One region of the Bradyrhizobium sp. Mp19 genome, then DNA from elsewhere that is predicted to be linked to it. Evidence: riboswitches for the same ligand, from Rfam matches in the RefSeq annotation. Region 1 holds a riboswitch; the other holds the start of a gene.
What was found. Region 1 has a riboswitch for S-adenosylmethionine ahead of QJT82_RS08880 (O-succinylhomoserine sulfhydrylase). Riboswitches for the same ligand answer to the same signal wherever they lie in the genome.
Positions count from the first base shown of each region.

Region 2: linked by a shared signal. The riboswitch ahead of QJT82_RS32175 (homoserine O-acetyltransferase) and the one ahead of QJT82_RS08880 (O-succinylhomoserine sulfhydrylase) in region 1 are both predicted to bind S-adenosylmethionine.

Region 1 covers NZ_JASAUT010000005.1:172,875-183,232, reverse strand. The annotation lists gene QJT82_RS08890 (SDR family oxidoreductase) at 1-119, shown strand, start outside; gene QJT82_RS08885 (hypothetical protein) at 100-666, opposite strand; gene QJT82_RS08880 (O-succinylhomoserine sulfhydrylase) at 741-1,934, opposite strand; SAM riboswitch at 2,011-2,090, opposite strand; gene QJT82_RS08875 (2'-deoxycytidine 5'-triphosphate deaminase) at 2,213-3,319, shown strand; gene QJT82_RS08870 (hypothetical protein) at 3,610-4,659, shown strand; gene QJT82_RS08865 (MATE family efflux transporter) at 4,789-6,231, shown strand; gene QJT82_RS08860 (SRPBCC family protein) at 6,423-6,839, opposite strand; gene QJT82_RS08855 (VOC family protein) at 7,037-7,396, opposite strand; gene QJT82_RS08850 (AraC family transcriptional regulator) at 7,453-8,292, opposite strand; gene QJT82_RS08845 (methylated-DNA--[protein]-cysteine S-methyltransferase) at 8,302-8,880, opposite strand; gene QJT82_RS08840 (4-amino-4-deoxy-L-arabinose transferase) at 9,040-10,358, shown strand, end outside.
Region 2 covers NZ_JASAUT010000040.1:6,429-16,786, reverse strand. The annotation lists gene clpB (ATP-dependent chaperone ClpB) at 1-1,739, opposite strand, end outside; gene QJT82_RS32205 (XRE family transcriptional regulator) at 1,931-2,494, opposite strand; gene QJT82_RS32200 (GNAT family N-acetyltransferase) at 2,552-3,067, shown strand; gene QJT82_RS32195 (MOSC domain-containing protein) at 3,123-3,914, shown strand; gene QJT82_RS32190 (TIGR02594 family protein) at 3,957-4,622, opposite strand; gene QJT82_RS32185 (alpha/beta hydrolase) at 4,854-5,726, shown strand; gene metW (methionine biosynthesis protein MetW) at 5,840-6,505, opposite strand; gene QJT82_RS32175 (homoserine O-acetyltransferase) at 6,502-7,707, opposite strand; SAM riboswitch at 7,793-7,872, opposite strand; gene QJT82_RS32170 (chorismate mutase) at 8,047-8,895, shown strand; gene hisC (histidinol-phosphate transaminase) at 8,995-10,092, shown strand; gene QJT82_RS32160 (prephenate/arogenate dehydrogenase family protein) at 10,097-10,358, shown strand, end outside.

The sequences.
Region 1 (10,358 bases):
GCATCGGCGAGCCCAACGAGATCGCCGGCGCCGTGGCCTATCTCGCTTCCGACGCCTCGACCTTCATGACCGGCCAGACCATCGTGGTCGACGGCGGCGTCACCACGGCGGCGACGTAAGTTCCTTCGCCTCCCCCGCAAGCGCAGGGCTATCGCATTTCGTGGCGGTGCCCTCGTGGCCATCCCTCGAGACGCCCGCCTTCGGCGGGCTCCTCAGGATGAGGTCTTGTTTTGCGGCACAATAGTAGACCCTCATGGTGAGGAGCGCCGCTTGCGGCGCGTCTCGAACCACGAGGCCGAGCACTTGCGCCGCAAGCGCAGGGCTATCGCATATCGTGGCGATGCCCTCGTGGCCATCCTTCGAGACGCCCGCCTTCGGCGGGCTCCTCAGGATGAGGTCTTGTTTTGCGGCACAATAGTAGACCCTCATGGTGAGGAGCGCCGCTTGCGGCGCGTCTCGAACCACGAGGCCGAGCACTTGCGCCGCAAGCGCAGGGCTATCGCATATCGTGGCGATGCCCTCGTGGCCATCCTTCGAGACGCCCGCCTTCGGCGGGCTCCTCAGGATGAGGTCTTGTTTTGCGGCACAATAGTAGACCCTCATGGTGAGGAGCGCCGCTTGCGGCGCGTCTCGAACCACGAGGCCCAGCACTTGCGCAGTCGCCAAGGGGCATATGCGATAGCCTTGCCCGCAAGCGGGAGAGGGCGCCGAGCTCTCCAGACTAGACTTCTCTGTTCGCCCTAAACCCGCGCCAGCGCCCGCTCAAAATCCTCGATCAGGTCGTCGGGATGCTCGAGCCCGGCCGAGAAGCGAATAAAACCTTCGCTGATACCGAGCTCGGCGCGGGCTTCCGGCGCCAGCCGCTGATGCGTCGTGGTCGCGGGATGCGTGACCAGGCTCTTGGCATCGCCGAGATTGTTGGAGATGCGCGAGATCTTCAGCGCGTTGAGGCAGCGGAAGGCGCCGGCCTTGCCGTCCTTCACCTCGAAGCCGACCAGCGTCGAGCCGGCGCCCATTTGCTTCTTCACCGTCTCGGCCTGCGGATGGTCGGGGCGGCCCGGATAGACCAGCCGCGTGATCTTCGGATGCCTGGCCAGCGCCTCGGCGATCTTCGCCGCGTTCTCGGTCTGGGCGCGGACGCGGACGCCGAGCGTCTCCAGCCCCTTCAGCAGCACCCAGGCGTTGAACGGCGACAGCGACGGACCGGTCTGGCGCATGAAATTGTGGATGTGCTCGGCGATGAAGGCTTCTGATGACAGGATGACGCCGCCGAGGCAGCGGCCCTGGCCGTCGATATGCTTGGTCGCAGAATAGACCACGACGTCGGCGCCGAGCGACAGCGGGCTCTGCCAGATCGGCGTCGCGAACACATTGTCGACGATCAGCCGGGCGCCGCCGCTATGCGCGATCTGTGCGATCGCGCCGATGTCGAGCACGTCGAGCGTCGGATTGGTCGGGCTCTCCAGGAAGAAGGTCTTGGTGTTCGGCCGCAATGCGCGCTGCCACTGGTCGAGATCGAGGCCGTCGACCAGCGTCGTCTCGATGCCGTAGCGCGGCAACAGGTCCTGCACCACGTAGAGGCAGGAGCCGAACAGGGCCTTCGAGGCCACCACATGATCGCCGGCCTTCAGCGGCGCCAGGATCGCGGTGGTCACCGCGGCCATGCCGGTCGCGGTCGAGCGCGCGGCTTCCGCGCCCTCGAGCTCGATCATGCGGCGCTCGAACATCGCAATGGTCGGGTTGGAATAGCGCGAATAGATGAAGCCGGGGTCCTGGCCCTTGAAGCGCGCCTCGCATTGCTCGGCGGTGTCGTAGACGTAGCCCTGGGTGAGAAACAGCCCTTCCGACGTCTCCCCGAACTGCGAGCGCAGCGTGCCGCCATGGACGAGGCGGGTTTCGGGACGAAAGCGGGCGGTACCTTCAGATTCAGACATGTGACCTCCGAGGTGGCCATTTCCCCTGGAAACTGGCCACAAAAAAACCGGCCTGGAGCAACCTCCACAAGCCGGGATCACACTGTCCCCGGCCTGTTTAGCGACTTATTTAACGTGGCTGCAAGCCGGCCGGCTCAAATCACCACGGGATAAGTGCAGCTGATATTCCCTCGCGCCCTTTCCGTCAAGACGGTCATCGGATAACCCCTAAAAGCCCATATATTGGGGCTTGATGGCCGTTCAGAGTATGATTTTGGGCCATCTCGAGGGACCTCGCCGTGTCGTTCACGCTGGAAGATGAATCCAACGGAATCCTGCCCGACCGCATGATCGCGGAGATGGCGGAGGCCGGCCTCATTCTGCCCGCCTACGACTTCGTCGAGAGCCAGATCCAGCCGGCCAGCCTCGATCTGCGCCTTGGCGACATCGCCTACCGGGTCCGTGCCAGCTTCCTGCCGGGGCCCGATGCCACCGTCGCCGAGCGGATCGACGAGCTGAAGCTGCACGAGATCGATCTGTCCGACGGCGCGGTGCTGGAGACCAACTGCGTCTACATCGTGCCGCTGCTGGAGAGCCTGGCGCTGCCGCCGGAGATCGTGGCCGCGGCCAACCCGAAGAGCTCGACCGGACGGCTCGACGTCTTCACCCGCGTGATCGCCGACGGCACCCGCCGCTTCGATATGATCGGCGCCGGCTATCACGGCCCGCTCTACGCCGAGATCAGCCCGAAGACGTTTCCCGTGCTGCTGCGCGAGGGTTCGCGGCTCAGCCAGGTCCGCTTCCGGATCGGCGAGGCGACGTTGACCGCCGACGAGCTCGATGCGCTGCATGCCGCCGAGCGGCTGGTCGATATCGACGATGCCGATCTCTCCGATGGCGTTGCGCTTTCCGTCGATCTCTCCGGCGAGAGCTCGGGCGGCTTCGTCGGGTATCGCGCCAAGCGCCACACCGGCGTGGTCGATGTCGATCGCCGCGGCGGCTATGCGGTCGACGATTTCTGGGAGCCGATCAAGGCCCGGCCCGACGGTAGCCTCATTCTCGATCCCGGCGAGTTCTACATCCTGGCGTCGAAAGAGGCGGTGCAGGTGCCGCCGGACTACGCCGCGGAGATGGTGCCGTTCGATCCGCTGGTCGGCGAATTCCGCGTCCACTATGCCGGCTTCTTCGATCCCGGCTTCGGCTATGCCGGCGCCGGCGGCAAGGGCGCGCGCGCCGTGCTGGAGGTGCGCTCGCGCGAGGTGCCGTTCATTCTCGAGCATGGCCAGATCGTCGGCCGTCTCGTCTATGAACGGATGCTCGAGCGCCCCGACGCGCTGTACGGCCAGCGCATCGGCTCGAATTATCAGGCGCAGGGCCTGAAGCTGTCGAAACATTTTCGCGTGTAGCGGAATTCCTCCTCCGCTGTCATTCCCCGCGAAAGCGGGGAATCCAGTACGCCGCGGCTTCTCGATCGGTCACACCGGCTCTGGAATAATGGATCGCCCGATCAAGTCGGGCGATGACACCGAGTGTGTAATTCCGTTTCGCGCGCGATTAATTCCGTAGCCCGGATGGAGCGAAGCGAAATCCGGGATTCGCGCCGCTGCAACGCGCCGCCCCGGATTGCGCTTCGCTGCATCCGGGCTACGATTGCGCATGCGAGCTCGACCTCGCCAACAAGAGCCAGGGAGCGAACATGACCGCAGGCGAAAGCGCACAAGAAACGCAGTGGCGCAAATGGCGCAGCGTCGCCGATCTCTATCACGCCTTCTTCACCGGGCTGATCCTCACCGTCGTCACGCGGCGCGGCACCGTTGACGCCGCCGAATTCGTCTTCCGCGTGTTTCGCCGCCAGCAGCAGGAACGCTTTCTCCCCGGCCTGAAGAAGCTCGGCCTCGACGGTCTGCCGCCGGCGGTCGCGGCCGCGCAGTATCATTATCTCTCCAACTGGATCGGCGGCGTGCATGTCGAATACATGTACGAGACCGACCGCAAGGCCTGGATCCGCTATCCGCCGCCGCGCTGGATCTGGAAGGGCACGGCGATTTGCGGCGTGCCCGGCGAGGTCTCGCGCGCGATGCTGCGCGGCTGGCACGCCAACAATGGCGTCGCGCTCGGGGATTTGCGGCTCGGCTTTGTCTGCACCAAGCAGAGTGTCGACGGCCAGGACGGCCTCGAAGGCTATTACTGCGAGTACGATCATCCGCTCGAGCTCGATCAGCGCCTCGTGTTCGCGCGCCATCTCGAGGCGCCGCTGTTCGATTCCAGAACCGCGCCGGCGCTGCCGGTCGACAGCTGGCCGAAGCCGCGGCTGGAAAAGGCCTATCGCAACTACGCGATGGAATATGTGAAGACGGCCGCGCCGGTCATCGTGCAGGTGTTCGGCCCCGAGGATGCGAGCTATCTGCTGCATCTCACCGGCAAGCTGATCGGCATGCAGTATTATGACGAGGTCGCGCAGGCGCTCGGCGGCAGCCGTGGCCGTGCCACGGAATTTGCCGCATTCCTGCGCACTCTCTTCGAGTCGCAGGACGATGTCGCTGACATCACCGAATCCGAGGGCCAGTTCGAAATCCGCCAGCACGGCTGGAAGCTGATGGCCGACGTCGCCGACTATCATCCGGCCTGCGCCAGCGTGCTGACCGGCCTGTTCGACGGGCTGGCCGCCGGCTGCGGGCGGCATATTCCGGTGCATCTGAAGCCGAATGGTGCCGCCGGCGCGCCGTTCGTGTGGTCGATCGGCTAGCGCCAAGGTTCATCCGGGTTCACCTGCAATCGCGCAGGCCCCCCTTGCGTCCCGCGCACGTGGATTCCGCCATTGCCATGGTAGGGAAACACCATGGCGCGGCTCCCCAGATCGCGCGTGGGAGTAGAAATGTCCGATCTCGGCCTCGCCGAAATACCTGTCGACGAACAAGAGCGGCCGCTGCCGCCGCCGGTGACCAAGCCGGCGCGCAATGCGCTGCTCGACGGGCCGATCCTGCGCACGTTGCTCTGGCTGGCGTGGCCGAATGTGATCGCGCTCTCCGCCGGCACCTGCGTCGTCATCGCGGAGACTTCGTATATCGGCCGGCTCGGCGTCGAGTCGCTTGCGGCGATGGCGCTGGTGTTTCCCTGCGTGATCCTCACCATGACGATGTCCGGCGGCGCGATGGGCGGCGGCGTCGCATCCGCGATCGCGCGTGCGCTCGGTGCCGGCGAGATCGAGCGCGCCTCGACGCTGGCGATGCATGCGCTGCTGATCGGCCTGACCTTTGGTTTGACGTTCATGCTGGGCATGCTGATCTTCGGTCCGCGCCTGCTCGAATTGCTCGGCGGCCGCGGCAATGTGCTGGCGCAGGCGATCGCCTATTCGCAGGTGTTCTTCGGCGGCGCGATCCTGCCTTGGCTGATGAACACCATGGCCGGCATCCTGCGCGGCACAGGCAACATGAAGCTGCCGTCGACCATGATCCTGTCCTCGGCGGTGTGGCAGATCATTCTCGGCGGCACGCTCGGGCTCGGTCTCGGTCCGGTACCGCAATTCGGCATGCGCGGTGTCGCCGCAGGTTCGCTGATCGCCTATTCGATCAGCATCAGCGTGATGGGCTGGTATCTGTTCTCGGGCCGCGCGCGCGTGAAGCCGAAGCTCAAGGGGCTCCGCGTGCAGTGGGCGATGTTCATCGACATCCTCAAGGTCGGCGCGGTGTCCTGCTTCTCGCCGCTGCAATCGGTTCTGACGATCTCGATCTTCACCCACATGCTGGCGCAGTTCGGCACCGCGGTGCTCGCCGGCTACGGCATCGGCGCGCGGCTCGAATTCATGCTGACCTCGGTCGCCTTCGCGGTCGGCATCGCCTCGGTGCCGATGATCGGCATGGCGGTCGGCGCCGAGCGCGTCGCGCGGGCCCGGCGCATCGCCTGGACCGCGGGCACGGTGTCGTTCCTTGCGGTCGGCGTGGTCGGCAGCTTCATCGCCGTCTTCCCAGACCTCTGGGTCAATCTGTTCACCAATGATCCGCATGTGCGGGCGACCAGCCATCAATATCTTTCGACCGCCGCGCCGATGTACGCCTTCATCGGCCTTGCGATGTCGATGTATTTCTCCTCGCAGGGCGCGGCGAAGGTGCTGGGTCCGGTGCTGGCGCAGACGGCGCGCTTGATCTTTATCGGCGCCGGCGGCTGGTGGCTGTCGACGCATGACGCAAGCGCGCAGAACTTCTTCGCACTCGCCGCCGCCTCGATGGGGGTGCTCGGCGTGCTGTCCTGCCTCAGCGTGATCCTGACGCGCTGGGGCAAATCAGCGCCGGTCGCCGAGGCGCAGCCGGCGCTGTCGTAGCTCTCTGCTCCACAATCCCCCGACTCTCACACCGTCATCCTGAGGAGCGGCCCCTTGGCCGCGTCTCGAAGGATGCACGGCCCCGATGCCTCAACATGCTCGTGGACAAAGCCGGGCCGTCGACCCTTCGAGACGGCCGCTATGCGGCCTCCTCAGGGTGACGGTGAAAAATTTTCCGGCCGCCAGCCCCGCTACGCCGCGTTCTTCTCCTTGAAGGATTTGGCCATCGCCGCTTGCATCGCCGCCGCGCCGAGGTCCATCTGCGCGTCCATGTAGGGCGCGACCTCGTGCGGCAGCACGTCGGCGATCCACACTACGCGGCAGCGCGTGTCGCCCTCGGCGAACACCTGCACCGAGGCGGAATGCTGCTTCAATCGTTCGCTGGTGATCGCATAGACCAGCCGCTTTCGGTTGTCGTCGCAATCGACCAGCGTCTCGCGCGCCACGGTGCCGTTGGCGAAAGTGACGGTGCGGACGTCGCCGTCGAGTTGCGTGTCGGTCACGAAGCCCGGCACCAGCCGCGTATGCAGCGCGCCGAAATCGCGCAGCGCGTCCCAGACATGATCAGCCGGCGCGTCGATCGGGATATTCTTGTGAATGGAAGCCATGATTGTAACCTTTCGGGTGGTTGTCATCCCCGCGCAAAGGATTCGCCTTTGTCGCTGGAGGTGCGAGCGACGCGATGCCCCGGCATCGCGTTCCTGAGCGAGCCTCGAAGGATGACCGGATCTCGCTCGGGGCCATCCTTCGAGACGCCGCGCGTTGCGCGGCTCCTCAGGATGACGTTGGAATGCGCGGCTCTTGCTTACGTCGACACCGCCTCGACATTGTTGCCGTCGGGGTCGAGCAGGAATGCCGCGTAATAGGTCGGGCTGTAGTCCTTGCGATGGCCGGCCGCGCCGTTGTCCTTGCCGCCGGCTTTCAGGCCTTCGGTATGGAATGTCTTGATCGCGTCGTGGCTCGGCGCGCGGAACGCAACGTGGGCGCCGCCTTGGGCCTTGCCCCTGTGCAAATGCAGCCAGAGCGCGGGCTCGCCCTTCGGGCCGAAACCGGCGCCGCTGTCGTCGCGCGAGCAGAGCACGAAGCCGAGTGGCGCCAGCACCGCGGTGTAGAAGCGCACGCTGGCGTCGAGGTCGGCAACGCGCAATCCGATATGATCGTACATAAGGGAATCTCCAGTCGTTGGGCGCATCGAAAGACGCGCGGACTGGAGCAGCCTAGCTATTGCAGCGCGAGACGTTCTTGGAAAATCTTGCGGTCGCCGCGAGAGGCCTGGCGGAACTTCAGCGGCGAGGCGCCGGCGGCGCGGTGGAAGCTGCGCACGAAATTGGACAGATCACCGAAGCCGACGTCATAGGCGATGTCCGTGATCGGGCTGTCGTCGTCGGCGAGCCGCCGTGCCGCATGGCGCAGCCGCGAGCGCACGAGATATTGATGCGGGGTGACGCCGAGCACGGCGGAAAACAGCCGCAGGAAATGGAAGGTGCTCAAGCCGGCCTGTTCCGCAGTATCGTCGAGGTCGATCTGATGATGTGAATTGGCGTCGATCCACAGCGCGGCCTCGACGGCGCGGCGGCGATCGCGCAAGCCTGCGGTGAGGGGCTTCGTCGCGCGGTCGGACACCAGCTCGACAAGGCGGCTGGTGAGGAGGTGGCCGATCTCGTCGAGACCGACGTCGCTGTTGCCATCTGCCGCCGTTTGCGCGAGCTCGCCGATCACCATCAGTTCCGGCAGCGGCGGCACCGACCCGACCTGCCAGACCGCCGCGCGGTCGCCGATGGTCTCGACCAGCACCGGGTCCAGGAAGAACGACAGGCATTCGTCGCCGACCACGTGGTCGTGCGTGCAGGTGTATTCATAGCCGGGATGGCCGACCAGGATCGAACCTGCCACCAGCTCATGGAAGCGGCCGCGGCAATGGCAGCCGAAGCTGCCGCTGCGCACATAGGACACCGAGTGGGAGGCGAACTGCTCGGCGAACGGCTTGTCGCCGGGTTCCGCCGTGCAGCGAAACTCGTTCACCGTGATGCGATCGCGCTGTAGCAGCGTGGTTCGGACCATACCGGGGATTTAAGCTCGCGGCCGGAGCCGTGCAACTGGCAGCAGCACATCAAAAAGGGTCTTGCTGGTGGTCGGCTGGGCGCCCTCGATCGAGAGCAGCCGCCGTTTCGAGATGCTGCCGCCGTTCGGCGAGATCCGGTCGGCGTAATGGCCCGCCTCGAGCACGCGGTGGCAGGGCACCATGACCATGAAGGGGTTGCGGCCGAGCGCCTGTGCCACCGAATTGACCGCACCGGACGCGCGCAAGGCGCTCGCCACCTCGTCATAGGTCCGGGTTTCGCCGCGGGGAATGGTGCGGACAAACTGGTAGACGCGCGCGTTGAAGGCCGGGATGCCGCTCATGTCGAGCGCAACGCCGGCAAGGTCCCCAATGCCGCCGCGCAAGGTTGCAGCGATGCCCTCGATCGCGACAGTGATCTCCTCGGGAGGCCGCATCTCGCGCGCATCCGGATAAAGCTTGAATAGCCGCTTGCGGGTCTCGATCTCGCGCAGCTCGGGAAGCTGCACGCCGGCCACGCCGAGCTCACCCCACGCGATACCGCATCGGCCGATCGCCGTATCGAAAATGGTGTACCCACGCCCCGCCATGACGCCACCAGCCCCCATGCGCGCGATCTTAACATCGTCGCCGGCGTGCGCATCTTGAATCTTGACGTTTAGCTAACCATGTCGCGACACCGTTCGGTGTGACCCCGCCAATTACCGGTCACGCATCTTAAAGGCTTTGCCCGCTATCTGGTCGTCAGCATGCTGCTCCACGGTACGATCGGCGGAACGATGACCAGCACCGGCGCGGATATCGCGCGCGGCGGCACCGCCGTGGCCGGGACGTCGGCCGGGCGTCGTCATCCGCTGTTCGCATTGCTGTTGCTGGCCTTGGTCCTGCGCCTTGCGGCCGCGCTCTGGCCCAACGTGATGTATCCGGACGAGATCTTTCAATATCTCGAGCCGGCGTGGCGAATGCTCGGCCATGACGGCATCTTGACGTGGGAGTGGCGCGAAGGCATTCGCGGCTGGTTCCTGCCGACATTGCTGGCCGGGCCGGTCGCGGTGGGCGGCTTGATTGCGCCGGGCGGCGAGGGCGCTTTCCTGGTGCCGCGCCTGGTCGCCGCAACAGCGTCGCTGTCGATCGTGGTCAGCGCCTGGTACTTCGGTGCTCGGATATCGCGAACCCATTCCATCGTCGCGGCGTTCGCGGCTGCGGTCTGGTTCGAGTTGATCCTGCTCGCGCCGCACACATTGGGCGAGCCGTTGGCGACGGCGCTGATCGTGCCGGCGGCGCTGCTGGTGACCGGTCGTCCGTCGCAGCGGCATCTCGCGATCGGCGGCGCGTTGCTCGCTTTCGCCTTTGTCTGCCGCTTTCAGTACGCGCCGGCCATTGCCGTGCTTGCGCTCGGCGCCTGCTGGATGCGTTGGCGAAACCTGATTGCGCTGATCGCGGGCGGCCTCGCCGCGCTGGTGCTCACCGCCGCGATCGAGCTTGCGCATGGCGCCGTGCCGTTCGCCTGGCTGATTGGCAACATCAAGGAAAACCTGCTGCACGATCGCGCGACCGAGTTCGGCGTGACGCCCCCTTCGGCCTATCTCGTCAACTTCCTGATCGTGTGGTCGGCGGCGATCGTATTGCCGCTCGCTGCGATCTGGCGCGGCTCGCGCCATGCGCCGCTGCTGCTGGCCGTGGCGTTGGTCAACCTCGTCTTCCACAGCCTGATCGCGCACAAGGAATACCGCTTCGTCTTCCTGTCGGTGGCGCTGTTCATCATCGTCGCGGCGCTGGGATCGGCCGATTGGGTGCAATGGCTGCGCGCAAAACCCGGGTGGCGCCGCTGGGCATTGCCGATCGTCACCGGCGGCTGGGCCTTGCTCTCGGTGACGCTCGCCGGCGCCAGCGAGGGGATGCGCGACTACTGGACGCGCGGTGTCGGCGCGGCGCGGCTCGCCGCCGAACTGCGCAGCGATCCGCAGATGTGCGGCCTCGCACTTTACAATGTCCGTTTCCAGCTGTTGCCGGGGCGGGAACGATTGGTTGGGACGACGCCGCTTTATGCGCTGGAGCCCGCCGATCC
Region 2 (10,358 bases), on a different contig from region 1:
TCGGCCTGGCCGACGACGCGCCTGGCGAGACTGTCCTCCATTTTCAGGAGCTTGTCCTTTTCGCCCTCGAGCATCTTGTCGACCGGCACGCCGGTCCAGCGCGAGACGACCTGCGCGATGTGGTTGGCGGTGACCGCCTCCTCCATCATCTCGCCGCCGTTCTGCTTGCCGCTTTCGCTTGCCTCGATATCGGCGAGCTTCTTTTCCAGCTCGGGAATCCGGCCATAGGCCAGCTCGCCCGCCTTCTGGAATTCGCCGCGACGCTGCGCATTGGCAAGCTCGACGCGGAGCGCATCGAGTTCGCTCTTCAGCTTCTGGGCATTGGAGAGCTTGTTCTTCTCCGCGCTCCAGCGCGCCGTCAGCGCCGTCGACCGCTCCTCGAGCCCTGCGAGCTCCTTCTCCAGGGTCCGCAAGCGGCTCTTGGAGCCGGCATCGTTCTCCTTCTTCAGCGCCTCCTGCTCGATCTTCAGCCGGATGATGTCGCGATCCAGCGAATCGAGCTCTTCCGGCTTGGAATCGACCTGCATCTTCAGCCGCGCTGCCGCCTCGTCCATCAGGTCGATGGCCTTGTCGGGCAGGAAGCGGTCGGTGATGTAGCGGTTCGACAGCGTGGTCGCGGCCACCAGCGCGGAGTCGGTGATTCGCACGCCGTGATGCTGCTCGTACTTGTCCTTCAGGCCGCGCAGGATCGAGATGGTGTCCTCGACCGTCGGCTCGCTGACATAGATCGGCTGGAACCGGCGGGCCAGCGCGGCATCCTTCTCGACATGCTTGCGGTACTCGTCGAGCGTGGTCGCACCGATACAGTGCAATTCGCCGCGCGCGAGCGCCGGCTTCAACAGGTTGGACGCGTCCATCGCGCCGTCGGTCTTGCCGGCGCCGATCAGCGTGTGCATCTCGTCGATGAACAGGATGATGCCGCCCTCGGCGGTCGAGACCTCCTGCAGGACGGACTTCAGCCGCTCCTCGAACTCGCCGCGATATTTCGCGCCGGCGATCAGGGCGCCCATATCGAGCGACAGCAGCTTCTTGTCCTTCAGGCTCTCCGGCACGTCGCCGTTGAGGATGCGCAGCGCCAGGCCCTCGACGATCGCGGTCTTGCCGACGCCGGGCTCACCGATCAGGACGGGATTGTTCTTGGTCCGCCGCGACAGCACCTGGATGGTACGGCGGATCTCCTCGTCGCGGCCGATCACCGGGTCGAGCTTGCCGTCGCGCGCAGCCTGGGTCAGGTCGCGGGCATATTTCTTCAGCGCGTCGTAAGCGTTCTCGGCGGTCGCACTGTCGGCGGTGCGGCCCTTGCGCAGCGCTTCGATCGCCGCGTTCAGGTTCTGCGCCGTGACGCCGCCCTTGCTCAGGACGGAGGCGGCATCGCTGCCCTTCTCGAGCGTGAGCCCGAGCAGCAGCCGCTCGACGGTGACAAAACTGTCGCCGGCCTTGTCGGCGGCCTTTTCCGCCGCATCGAAGGCACGCGCCAGCTCCGGCGACAGGTAGACCTGCCCGGCACCATTGCCCGAGACCTTCGGCAGCTTGTTCAGCGCCTCTTCGGTCGCTTTCAGGATTGCTCTGGAATTGCCGCCGGCACGGTCGATCAGACCGCCGGCAAGTCCCTCATTGTCGTCCAGCAGCACCTTCAACAGATGCAACGGCGAGAACTGCTGGTGACCGTCGCGCATTGCGAGCGATTGGGCAGACTGGATGAATCCGCGCGCGCGCTCGGTGTACTTCTCAATGTTCATTCGTTTTCCCTCGGCCTGCCATCGTCACCCACTCAGGCATGACAACGGCATCTTCATTGGGTTTCCGCGGGCCGCGTTGACGTTCCTCAACCAGCCTCTGGTCGTCGCCATCATTTTTCAGGCTTGCCGCAGATGTGGGCACTTGGTTCCAAAACGGAAGAGCCGCAGTCTGCGATTTCGCCCGATGAAGCTCAGCGCCGCACGATGGCGACAAGGTAGCGGCAAGGCTGAGCCGTTTCGTTACGGAAGACGATGTCCGACGGCGGACCAAGCTCGACGCGGTCACCCGCAGCGAGCTCGTGGCGCTCCGCTCCTTCCATCAAAGTGAGGCGGCCGCTGATCACCCACACCACCTCGCGGACCAGGTGATAGGCGCTGGCGGGGAAGCCGGCTTCCTGCCTCGCAGGCAGCTCGATCTCCACCAGCTCCAGCGGATTGGCTGGATGCAGGAACACCTGCCGCCGCAGATAGGCCGCCTTCGGATCGCGCCAGACCGGCTGATCCTTGGCCCGCTGCAGGCGGGAATTGGGTGAGGCAATCTCGAACAGAGCAGCCATGGTGAGGCCATAGGCGGTGGCGATCCGCGACAGCGTCGCCGCCGTCGGGCTTGCCTCCGCCCGCTCGATCTTGCTCAGCATGGCCTTGGACACGCCGGCCCGCCCGGCGAGGTCCGCCAGCGACCAGCCGCGCCCCTCCCGTTCGGCGCGAACCCGCCGCCCGAGAGCCTCATCGGCCTTGTCCTCTATAATTGACATATCGTCTTATATAGTAGACGATGGGGTCCGTTCAAGAGGCCCGTCAAGGAACCACCGATGATTATCCGCCCCGCCACCGAGCAGGACATCCCTGCGATTACCGCGATCTTCAACGAGGCGGTCGCCAACTCGAATGCAATCTGGACGGAGAAGCAGGATTCCGACGCCGAGCGGCTGGCCTGGATGAAGGCGCGGCTGGCGCTCGGCTATCCGGTGCTGGTGGCCGTCGAGGGGACGACGGTGCTCGGCTACGGCACATTCGGCGACTTCCGGGCCTTCCCAGGCTACCGCTACAGCGTCGAGCATAGCGTCTATGTCCATGCCGATCATCGCGGCCGCGGCCTCGGCCGGATCATCGTCGACGAACTGATCGCCGCGGCCACCGCGCTCGGCAAGCACGTCATGATCGCGGGCATCGACGGCGGCAATCCGGCCTCGCTGCGGCTGCACGCGCAGGCCGGCTTCGTCGAGGTCGCCCGGATGCCGGAGGTCGGACGCAAGTTCGGCCGCTGGCTCGATCTCGTATTCATGCAGCGCATGCTGGACGCTCCCGGAGCGGCGCGCGCCGACTAGTACCTTCCCGCGGCCGGCAGTTCTCCTCGCCCGCCAAACAGGCTAGAGCGAGCGGATGGACAACGCACAGCTCTCCTCCGCCAGGATCACCGGCATCTACCGCTACCCCGTCAAGGGCCTCACGCCCGAGCCGCTGCCGCACGCAGAGCTCAAGGCCGGCGAGACGCTCCGCTCCGATCGCCGCTATGCGATCGAGAACGGCCCGAGCGGTTTCGATCCCTCGGCGCCGAAGTGGCTCCCGAAGCCGCATTTCCTGATGCTGCAGCGGGACGAGTGGCTGGCGCCGCTGCGCGCCCATTTCGACGATGACAGCCATGTGCTGACGCTGCGCCGGGATGGCGCGATGGTGGCCCAGGGCAACCTCGAGACCGCGGAAGGCCGCGCGGCCATCGAGCGCTATTTCGCCGACCGTCATACCGGCCAGATCAAGGGACCGCCCAAGGTGCTGGTCAGCCCCGGGCACAGTTTCTCCGACGTGCCGCGCAAGGTGGTCTCGATCATCAATCTGGCCAGCCTGCAGGCGATCGAGGAGATGGTGCGGGCGCCGGTGCATCCGCTGCGCTTCCGCGCCAACCTCTATGTCGAGGGCTGGCCGGCCTGGCATGAAGCCAGCCTTCTCGACCAGACCATTGCGATCGGCAGCGCACGGGCGAGGGTGGTGAAGCGCATCACCCGCTGTGCGGCGGTCAATGTCGATCCCGATACCGGCGCACGCGACCTCTCGGTGCCGAACACGCTGATGCAGCGCTTCGGCAACAATGAATGCGGCATCTATGCCGAGATCATCAGCGATGGCGGCGCCGCCGTCGGCGACACGATTGCCGCCGAGGGACCTGTCGCGTCGTAGGCCGGGCAAGGCGCATACGCGCCCTGCCCCGCTTTCGACGAGTCAGTTCGTCGGCATCACATAGGCGTAGATCCGGCCGCGCGAGACCGGCGTCTCGCGGACGCGGTGGCCACTGTTGCCGGAGATCATGGTCGGATTGCCCTTGGCATCGACCCCGGTGATGACGCCGACATGGCCGCCGCCGCGGCGGCTCATCACGGCGATGGCGCCGACCTGCGGTCCCGAAACGCGCGTACCGTATTTGGCGAACGAGCTCGCCATGTCGGAGCCGGTGCCGCGATGGCCGGTGTGCTGCAGCACCATGTTCATGAAGCGTGCGCACCACAGGCTGGAGCGGTCGGTCGGATTGCCGCCGAGATAGCGGCGCGCCTCGGCCACGATGCCGGACGAGCCGAAGCCACCTGCCGCGCTGACGCCGCCGGTGTTGGGCACGGGGTCAGCGCTGCCGGGCAACGGCGCTGCGTTGGTTTCGACGATCCCGCCCGGCTGCGCGAGCGCGCGGCGCTCGGCGCGCGACAGCCGCGCGGTGTGCCGATAGTGATGGCGGGCATAATGACGCGCGTGATGACCGGCATGGGCCGAATGCGCGTGACGTGAGTGGTGCGGACGGGCGGATGCCGGAGCGGCGGAGATCACGGCGAGAGTGAGCGAACACAGAGCCAGCGCCAAAACACGAAGCGACCGGCGACACGCAAGCAACTGAACCATACTTCACTAGATCCTCTGTAACGCCCCCCAATTCCCCGTCGCGTTCCCGGGGGAACGCGACGGTGGTTTTGAAAATCGGGATGGCGCGAGGAAGATTTCATGCGGCGTTGCGGGAACAATTTCTGGGTCATTCCGCGATGATTCGATGACGAGAAAGGAACCGGAACTGCCGCATTGCGGCCTTGAAAATTAACTGCAAATCTGGAGGCGGCCAACGAGAGGAGAATTTCAATGCCCTACGCCACGACGAAAGATCATGTCCGCCTCCATTTCGAAGAGGCCGGCAGCGGAACCCCGATCATCTTCCTGCACGAGTTCGCCGCTGATCACACCAATTGGGAGCCGCAGATGCGCTACTTCGCGCGCGGCCACCGCTGCATCGCCTATTCGGCGCGCGGCTACACGCCGTCGGACGTGCCGCCGAGCGCCGACGTCTACACCTACCAGCACTTCTATACCGACGCGCTCGCGGTGCTCGACCATCTCGGCATCGCCAAAGCGCATTTCGTCGGGCTCTCAATGGGCTCCTATTCGTCGCTACAGATTGCCCTCAACGCGCCGGAGCGCACGCTGTCGATGACGCTGGCCGCCGTCGGCTCCGGTTCGAGCCTCGAGCATCTCGATGCCTTCCGCGCGCAGTGCCGCGCCAATGCCGAGCAATATGAGAGCATCGGCGCGGTCGAGGTCGCCAAGGTGACGCGCGAGGCGCCGAGCCGGATTCCGTTCCTGGTCAAGGATCCGCGCGGCCACGCCGATTTCTATGCCGCGCTCGCCCGCCACGACGCCAGGGGCTCCGCCAACACGATGCGCAGCTTCCAGGGCGGCCGACCCTCGATCTACACCATGACCGACGCCATCAAGCGCGCCGCGACGCCGGCGCTGATCCTGTGCGGCGACGAGGACGACAATTGCATCGCCCCCAGCATGTTCCTGAAGCAGCATCTGCCGGCCGCCGGTCTCTCGTTCTTCCCGAAGTCGGGTCACGTGCTCAATCTCGAGGAGCCGGCGCTGTTCAACGAGATGGTCGAGCGCTTCATCGCGCTGGTCGAGGCCGGCCGCTGGCCGGTGCGCGATCCGCGGTCGCAGGTGGCGGCGCCGGTGTAGTCCTGTCATTCCCCGGTGCGCAATTGCGCACCTGAGGGCGATGCGCAGCATCGAACCCGGAATCTCGAGATTCCGGGTTCACGCTTCGCGTGCCCCGGAATGACGCCATGACGTCACTTCCCCTGCCCGCCCCGGCTGAGCAGGAACACGCCCTGCTCGCCGAACATGTTCCACACCCACCACGGCAGGTTGAGCGGCACCGGACGGCCGTAGAGATCGAGCGCCACCGCGCGCTCCATCTTGACATTGATCTCCTCGCACAGCTGCACGAAATCCTTGATGGTGCAGAAATGGATGTTCGAGGTGTCGTACCAGCTCGCCGGCAAATTCTCGGTGCGCGGCATGTGGCCGCCGATCAGGAGCTGCAGCCGCATCTTCCAGAACCCGAAATTCGGGAACGAGACGATCGCGCGCTGGCCGATGCGCAGCAGATTTTCCAGCACCACCTTGGGCTGTCGCGTCGCCTGCAAGGTCTGCGACAAGATCACGTAGTCGAACGCATCGTCGGGATAGTTGACGAGATCGGTGTCGGCATCGCCCTGCACCACAGCAAGTCCCTTGGCGACGCAGCCATTGACGCCCTCGCGTGACAGCTCGATTCCGCGGCCGTCGATGCCGCGGCTCTCCAACAGCTGCAGCAATTCGCCATCGCCGCAGCCAACATCGAGCACGCGCGAGCCCGGCCGCACCATGTCGGCGACCAGGAGATGATCAGTGCGATGGCCGCCGGTCCGCTCCGGCGCGATGCCCGGCAAGGGCAATGTCTGCTGCATGCTCATGACTGGCCGTCGTCCTTCAGTCCGCGCGCCTTGCCTGCGGCCAGCAGGAAGGCGCGGGAGATGTCGAGGAATTCGGGTACGTCGAGCAGGAAGGCGTCGTGCCCCCTGTCGGTCTCGATCTCGGCGAACGACACCCGCGCGCTCGACGCGTTCAGCGCATGCACCAGCGCGCGCGATTCCGCGGTCGGAAACAGCCAGTCGCTGGTGAACGACACCACGCAGAACCGCGTCTTGATGCCGGTGAACGCCTTCGCCAGCACGCCGTTGTGGTCGGCGGCGATGTCGAAATAGTCCATCGCGCGGGTCAGATAGAGATAGGAGTTGGCGTCGAAGCGCTCGACAAAGGACGAGCCCTGGTAGCGCAGATAGCTCTCGACCTGAAAATCCGCATCGAACGAGAAGGTCGGCAGCTCGCGGTCCTGCATCCGCCGTCCGAACTTGCGATGCAGCGCGGCGTCCGAGAGATAGGTGATGTGCGCGGCCATCCGCGCCACGGCCAATCCGCGGTGCGGATGGGTGTCCTCGTCGACATAGCGGCCGCCGCGCCAGTCCGGATCGGCCATCACGGCCTGGCGGCCGAGCTCGTGGAACGCGATGTTCTGCGCCGAGTGGCGCGTCGAGCAGGCGATCGCGAGCGTCGAGAACACGCGCTCCGGATAGGCCGCGGTCCATTGCAGCACCTGCATGCCGCCCATCGAGCCGCCGACCACGCAGAACAGCGTCGTGATGCCGAGGCGATCGATCAGCATCGCCTGCGCGCGCACCATGTCGGGGATGGTGATGATCGGGAAATCGAGTCCCCACACCTTGCCGGTCGCGGGGTTCAGCGACGCAGGGCCGGTCGAGCCCATGCAGCCGCCGATCACATTGGAGCAGATGACGAAGTATTTATCGGGATCGATCGGCCGGCCGATGCCGACCATGGTCTCCCACCAGCCGGGCTTGCCGGTGACGGGATGGATGTTGTTGACATGCTGATCGCCGGTCAGCGCGTGGCAGACCAGGATCGCGTTGGAGTGGTCGGCATTGAGCTCGCCATAGGTCTGGTAGGCGATCTGGAACGGTGCGAGATCGACGCCGCAATCGAGCTTGAGCGGCTGGTCCATCCCGAACTTCGCCACCAATGACGACGGATGGTCGGCCTCATGGGCGCGATCATCGCTCGGGGTTTGTGGGCTCGGTATCGGACGCACGTTGCTCATCTAGGCGACCCTGCCTCCGCGCGGGAGGGCTCGACGGACCTCAGGCCAATAAAAAAACCGGCCTGAACAAAGGTTCGGCCGGGAGCTGATAAGGTCCCCGGCCTGTTTAGCGAGTTGTTTAACGTGGCTGCAAGCCGGCCGGCTCAAATGACCACGGGACGCAGGGAACGTAGTCCCCACGCCCCCCGCCGTCAAGACAGCCCTGCCCACGGCCAATTGGTTAACCGAATGCGCAAGGCACGCCTGCGACGTTTCTCTTTGCTTTCGCTGCCCGTCTTTCCTAATCAGGGACCCTGTCCGACGCGGCAACGGGCCGCCCCGACGACAAGGTTTGAGAGCATGTCCAACCCACCCCCGTCGCCGCCCTCGCTGCAGGAGCTGCGCAAGGAAATCGATGCGATCGACGAGCAGGTTCACCGCCTGTTGATGGCGCGCGGCGACATCATCGACCGTCTGATCCAGGTCAAGAAGACCCAGGAGGTCGGCTCGGCGTTCCGCCCGGCGCGCGAAGCCAGCATGATGCGCGAGTTGGTGCGGCGTCATCGCGGCATCCTGCCGCTCGACACCATCGAGAGCATCTGGCGCGTCATCATCTCGACCTTCACCTATGTGCAGGCACCGTTCGCGGTGCATGCCGATGTTTCCGTCGGCGAGTCGGCCATGCGCGACTCGGCGCGGTTTCACTTCGGCTTCGTGGTGCCTTACGTCTCGCATTTCAGCGCACAGGCCGCGGTCGAGGCGGTGGCGAAGTCGAAGGGCGACCTCGCGCTGGTCTCCGCGATCGCAAGCCGCACGCCGTGGTGGAATGCGCTCGAGGCCAGTGGCGCGCCGAAGATCATCGCGCGGTTGCCGTTCCTCGAACGCGCCGACCATCCCGCCGCGCTGCCGGTGTTCGTGATCTCGCGGGTCGCCGACGACGCCATGGTCACCGAAGTGCAGACCTGGAGCGTGCGCGTCTCCGGCTGGAACGCCGATGTCGCCCGCGCGCTTGCGCCGCTCGCCGAGATCGTCGCGGTCCCCGACACCGCCTTCGACGGCGCGGCGCTCCTGGTCTCGGTCACCGGCCACAATTTCGAGGCCATCAAGCTCGCCCTGATCAAGGCCGGCGCCTCGGTGCGCTCGTCGGCCCTCGTCGGCAGCCACGCAACGCGCTATACGGTGCCCTCTAACGGATCGGCCAGGACCTGAAGTAGGAGCCGGCCGCCCGTCCAGGTTTTTGTTTTGACGCGTTTTCTTCACGCGAACCGGTATCCACTTCGCTCGAAAACGCTCTGTTCGGAGTTGATGATGTCCCGCCCCGTGCCGAACCCCGGCATCCTCGATATTGCGCCCTACACGCCCGGCAAGAGCCCGGTGCCGGAACCGGGCCGCAAGGTGTTCAAGCTGTCCGCCAACGAGACGCCGTTCGGTCCGTCTCCGAAGGCGATCGCGGCCTACAAGGCCGCGGCTGACCATCTCGAGGACTATCCGGAGGGCACCTCGCGCGTGCTGCGCGAGGCGATCGGCCGCGCCTACGGGCTCGATCCCGACCGCATCATCTGCGGCGCCGGCTCCGACGAGATCCTCAATCTCTTGGCGCACACCTATCTCGCGCCCGGCGACGAGGCGATCTCGACCACCCACGGCTTCCTGGTCTACCCGATCGCCACCATGGCGAACGGCGCCAGGAACGTGATCGCGGCCGAGACCAATTTCACGGCCGACGTCGACGCCATTCTCAAGGTGGTGACGCCGCGCACGAAACTGGTCTGGCTCGCCAACCCGAACAATCCGACCGGCACCTACATCCCGTTCGACGAGGTCAAGCGGCTACGCGCCGCGCTGCCGTCGCATGTGCTGCTGGTGCTCGATGCCGCCTATGCCGACTACGTCTCGCGCAACGACTACGAGCTCGGCATCGAGCTGGTCGCGACCACCGACAACACGGTGGTGACGCACACCTTCTCGAAGATCCACGGCCTTGCCGCGCTGCGGATCGGCTGGATGTTCGGGCCGGCGCATATCGTCGATGCCTGCAACCGCATCCGCGGTCCGTTCAACGTCACGACGCCGGCGATGCTGGCGGCGGTGGCGGCGATCGAGGACACGGCGCATGTACAGATGTCGCGGACCCACACCGAACAATGGCGCAACTGGCTGACCGAGGAGATCGGCAAGCTCGGGCTGAAGGTGACACCGAGCGTCGCCAATTTCGTGCTGATCCATTTCCCGACCGACAAGGGCAAGACCGCGGCGGAAGCCGACGCCTATCTCACACGGCGCGGCCTCGTGCTGCGCGCACTCAACAATTACAAGCTGCCGCATGCGCTGCGCATGACCATTGGCACCGAGGAGGCCAACCGCCTCGTGGTCGAGGGCCTGCGCGACTTCCTGGCCGGAAAGTGACATCGTGACCACCGCCCCGCTCTTCAAACGCATCGCGCTGATCGGCTTCGGCCTGATCGGCGGCTCGATCGCGCGCGGCGCGCGCGCGCAAGGGCTGGTCGGCGAGATCGTGACCACCGCGCGCTCGGAGAAGACGCGTGCGCGCGTCGCCGAGCTCGGCATCGTCGATCGCGTCGTCGAGACCAATATCGAGGCGGTGAAGGATGCCGACCTCGTCATCCTCTGCATCCCGGTCGGCGCCTGCGGCCCGGTCGCCGCCGAGATCG